Regions from separate parts of the Isoptericola sp. NPDC019571 genome, predicted to be linked through region 1. Evidence: predicted binding sites of a transcription regulator. Region 1 holds the regulator's gene; the other holds the start of a gene.
The links. Region 1 encodes HspR, which represses chaperone genes until heat shock. Its sites were predicted from a motif close to AAGTTGAGTCNNNNNGACTCAACTT; they were not measured.
Positions count from the first base shown of each region.

Region 1 (2,446 bases):
ACGGCCTCGCCCCGTGGGACCGCGCCGCACGCTCCGCGACCGTCGGCCGCGCCCTCGAGCAGGTCTTCGGGGAGGGACATCCGATGGCCGCCCTCACGGACGGCGTGTTCACGGTGCTCGCGCGGCGCGACACGGGGGTGCCCGACCTGGCCAAGGCCACCCGCGGGGTGGTGGAGCGCAACGCCGCGCTCATGGGCCTCGGGGACGTGCTGAGGCGCCCCACCCGGGTGTGGGTGGAGCGCCTCCCGACGTCGCACGCCGCCGCCGTCGAGCTGCTGACGCAGCTGGCCCGCTAGCCGCCCCAGGGGCGTCCCGGGGATCGGGTCACTGCTGCGCGTACGTGAGGCAGTCGGCGTGGCTCTCGTCGTCGGGGCCGGGGCCGACGCGGATGGCCGACGCCGCGCACTCGAGGTCGGTGTTGTGGACGCAGTCGCCGCGCTGGCAGGCGCCCACGTGGGCGACGACCTTCTCGAGGCCGCCCTTGGAGCTCAGCGGGATGAACGTGGCGCACGCCGCGTCGCCGCTGTGCCCCGCGATCGTCACCGCCCCGGCGTGGCAGCCGTGGTCGTGGTTGTAGCCGCAGCCCTCGACCGTGCACTCGGTGACCTCGGGCATCTCCATCAGCGTGCTCATGGTGCGCTCCTCGCCGCTCGACGCCGGCTCTCGCCGCCTTCGACCACGATATTCCTCTCGCACGGAATTGCACAGTGAATGCGCGATCGAATTCGCGACGGGTCGAATAAGGAATGCCTTACCCATTGCCCCGAGAATTAGCGAAGAATTGCGTTGCGGAAAGTCGTCAGCCGCGGCGGTGCGGGCGCCACAGCACCAGCGCGCCCTCCTCGGCCTCGAGGTCGGCCCGCTCCGCGCGGCGCACGCGCTGGCCGCGGCGCACGACGACGACGTCGCCCGTCGTGCCGGCCGTGAACACCCGCCCTCCGGGCTGCAGGGCGAGCGCCGCGAGCCGGCCCTCGAGCTGGGCGACGTGCTCCTGCAGGTCGAGGATGCGCCGGATCCCGGCGAGGTTGATGCCCTCCACCTGCGCGAGGCGCTGCACCTCGAGCAGCCGTGCGACGTCGCGCTGGGAGTAGCGCCGGCCGCGGCCGGCGGTGCGGCGCGGCGTGACCAGCCCGAGGCGGTCGTACTGCCGGAGCGTCTGCGGGTGCATGCCCGCGAGCCGGGCCGCCTGCGACACGGTCAGCACCGGCGCGTCCTCGGTGACCATCGCTACCTCCTCGCTCGGTGCCGCTCCTCGGTGCCGCCCCGGGCCGGTCGGCCCGCGCCCCGCCGCGGCGTCATTCCGCCGCGCGCTGCGCGAGCCCCGCCCGCACGTCCTCGTGGTCGCTCTCGGCGGCGAACGCCTCGAGCGCCTCCTTCGCCTTCTTGCTGAGCTTCTGCGGCACGGCCACCTGGACCGTGACCAGCAGGTCGCCCTGCGCCTTCGTGGTCCTGACGCCGCGGCCCTTGACCCGCAGCACCCGCCCGGTGGGCGTGCCGGCCGGCACCTTGAGCTTCACGGTGTGCCCGTCGAGCGTCGGCACCTCGACCGTCGTGCCCAGCGCGGCCTCCGCGAACGTCACCGGGACCGTCATGCGCAGGTTGGCGCCGTCGAGCGTGAACACCGGGTGCGGCGCGACGTGCACGGTGACCACGAGGTCGCCGGCGTCGCCGCCGCCCGAGCCCGGGCGCCCCTTGCCGCGGATGCGCAGCTTGCGGCCGTCGTTCACCCCGGCGGGGATCTTGGTCTTGACCTTGCGGCCGTCCACCGTGAACTCGACGGTGGCGCCCTCCACCGCCGTGCGGAACGGCAGCGTGGTCTCGGCCGCGACGTCCGGGCCCTTCTGCGGCGTGGTGAAGCCGGCGCGCTGCCGGCCGCCGCGGAAGCCCCCCTGGCCGCCGAGCATGGAGCTGAGGATGTCCTCGAAGCCCCCGCCGCCCGCACCACCCTGGGGGTACTGCTGGTAGCGCACGTTCGGGCCGGCACCGCCGCCGAACATCGAGCCGAAGACGTCCTCGAACCCGTTGCCGCCGCCCCCGCCCGGGCCCGCCGCGAAGCGGGCGCCGCCGCCGGCCATGGCGCGCACGGCGTCGTACTGCTGGCGCTGCTCGGAGTCGGACAGCACGGCGTACGCCTCGCCGATCTCCTTGAACTTCGCCTCCGCCGACGCGTCTCCCGGGTTCTGGTCCGGGTGGTACTGGCGCGCGAGCTTGCGGTACGCCTTCTTGATGGCCGCGTCGTCCGCGTCCTTGGGGACGCCGAGAGCGGAGTAGAAGTCCTTCTCGATCCAGTCCTGACCTGTCACGACGCCCTCCTTCCTGTCATTGTCCGCGAGATCGACCCGCCCGTCGTGAGATCGACCCTGGGCAGGTCGGTCTCACGACGGGCAGGTCGATCTCGCGGATGGTGTCACTCGGGGCCGACGACGCCCACGCGGGCGGCGCGGAC
Region 1 covers NZ_JBIRXZ010000006.1:190,354-192,799, forward strand. The annotation lists gene ACH443_RS12865 (hypothetical protein) at 1-296, shown strand, start outside; gene ACH443_RS12870 (DUF1540 domain-containing protein) at 325-633, opposite strand; gene ACH443_RS12875 (heat shock protein transcriptional repressor HspR) at 800-1,225, opposite strand; gene ACH443_RS12880 (DnaJ C-terminal domain-containing protein) at 1,296-2,303, opposite strand; gene grpE (nucleotide exchange factor GrpE) at 2,408-2,446, opposite strand, start outside.

Region 2 (2,446 bases), on a different contig from region 1:
GGACGGTGTCCTCCTCGCCCGGGCGGCCGGGCTCCAGCGGCTCCGCGACGGGTCCGGTCGTGGGGCCGGCGGGCGTGGCGGCCTCGGGCGCGGCCTCCGGCTCGAGCGGTTCGGCGACCGGGCCGGTGCCCGGTGCGGCGGCCGGAGCCGCGGGCGCGCCGAAGACCTGCTCCTCCGGCGTCGGACCGGCGGCGGGGACGGCCCCGGGGGCGGCCTGCGCGGCGAGGGCGGTGTCGCCCGCCGCGGTGCCCGTGACCGGGGCGGGGCGGCGGTTGTTCCGCACGACGAACCACACGACGAGGCCGATGACGACCAGCCCGACGACGAGCCCGACGATCCACCACGGGAAGCTGCTGCCCGCGGTGGCTGCGCCGACGGCGTGGATCTCGGCGTTCTCGCCGACCTTCGGCGTCCAGGTGACGGTGTTGCCGTCGATGGCGCCGGTGGCGTCGCTGACCGGGCCGGGGAAGGTGATGGCGAGGCTGACGTCGAAGGCGTCCTGGACGTTCTGCGGCAGAGACTTCAGCTGGTCGGCACCCTCGGAGAGGTTCATGGTGCCGTCGACGACGTAGTTGTCGCCGTCGCGGGTGATGGTGAGGTCCTCGCCGCCCTCGCCCGAGATCTGGCTGATCGGGGCGTCGGTGAAGGTGTACCGGGTGCCGGTGTACTCGTCGTCGGAGTACGGCTCCTGGGACGTGCCCTCGGGCAGGTTCTGGGACAGCTCCCCGCCCGCCTGCTTCCACAGCTCGCCCGGCTCCATCCCCATGGTCTCGGCGAGGCTGTTGGAGACGGCCATGACGATCGAGCCGGAGACGGTGTCGTCCTCGGACAGCGTCATGTCCATGTCGACCTTCATGCACCCGGCGAGGGCGAGGAGGCCGACGGCGGCCAGGACCGCCGCGATCGCGGTGCGGAGGCGGCGCACGGGGCCGCGGGCTGGAGTGGTCACCGGCCCAGCATCCCGCAGCGGCGGTCCACGAGCCACCCGGCGCCCCGGGCGGCTTGCGATCAAACTTGAGCGGAATAGACTCAACTTTGGCGGCGTTCCCCTGACAGACGTTTCTCCCGTGTCATCGCACGTCATCCCGGAGGTCCCATGGACATCAAGCTCACGACCATGTCGCAGCAGGCGCTCGGCGACGCCGTCCAGTCGGCGTCGGCCGCGGGCAACCCCCAGCTCGAGCCCGTGCACCTGCTGCAGGCGCTGCTCCAGCAGTCGGGCGGCGTCGCCGTCGGCCTACTCGACGCCGTCGGCGCGAACACCCAGCAGATCGGCCAGCGCGCCCGTGCGGCCCTCGTCGCCCTGCCGCAGGCGAGCGGGTCCGCCGTCGCGCAGCCCGCGCCGTCGCGCGCGACGAGCGCCGTGCTGGAGAACGCGGCCAAGGAGGCCGAGGCGCTCGGCGACGAGTATGTCTCGACGGAGCACCTGCTCGTCGCGCTCGCCGCCGGGCAGTCCGCCGCCGCCCAGGCGCTGACCGAGGCGGGCGCGACCGCCGACGCCCTGCGCGCCGCGCTGCCCGCCGTCCGCGGCTCGTCCCGCGTCACCAGCCCCAACCCCGAGGGCACGTACAAGGCGCTGGAGCAGTACGGCAGCGACCTCACGCAGCGCGCCCGCGACGGCCAGCTCGACCCGGTCATCGGCCGCGACTCCGAGATCCGCCGCGTCGTGCAGGTGCTCAGCCGCCGTACCAAGAACAACCCCGTGCTCATCGGCGAGCCCGGCGTCGGCAAGACCGCCGTCGTCGAGGGCCTGGCCCAGCGCATCGTCGCGGGCGACGTCCCGACGTCCCTGCAGGGCAAGCGCCTCGTCGCGCTCGACCTGGCGGGCATGGTCGCGGGCGCCAAGTACCGCGGCGAGTTCGAGGAGCGGCTCAAGGCCGTGCTCGAGGAGATCACCGCGTCCGACGGCGAGGTCGTCACCTTCATCGACGAGCTGCACACCGTCGTCGGCGCGGGCGCCGGCGGCGAGGGCGCCATGGACGCGGGCAACATGCTCAAGCCGATGCTCGCCCGCGGCGAGCTGCGCCTGGTCGGCGCCACGACCCTCGACGAGTACCGCGAGCACATCGAGAAGGACCCGGCCCTCGAGCGCCGGTTCCAGCAGGTGTTCGTCGGCGAGCCGTCCGTGGAGGACACGGTCGCGATCCTGCGCGGGCTCAAGGAGCGGTACGAGGCGCACCACAAGGTGACGATCGCCGACTCCGCGCTCGTGGCCGCCGCCGCGCTGTCCGACCGGTACATCACCGGCCGCCAGCTGCCCGACAAGGCGATCGACCTCGTCGACGAGGCGGCGTCGCGCCTGCGCATGGAGATGGACTCCTCGCCGGTCGAGATCGACGAGCTGCAGCGCGTCGTCACGCGCCTCGAGATGGAGGAGGTCGTGCTCAAGGAGTCCGACGACGCCGCCTCCACCGAGCGCCTCGAGCGGCTGCGGGCCGACCTTGCC
Region 2 covers NZ_JBIRXZ010000001.1:202,231-204,676, forward strand. The annotation lists gene ACH443_RS00940 (LppM family (lipo)protein) at 1-949, opposite strand, end outside; gene clpB (ATP-dependent chaperone ClpB) at 1,097-2,446, shown strand, end outside.
Region 2: the regulator HspR is predicted to act here: its motif matches at 1,012-1,036, upstream of clpB (ATP-dependent chaperone ClpB).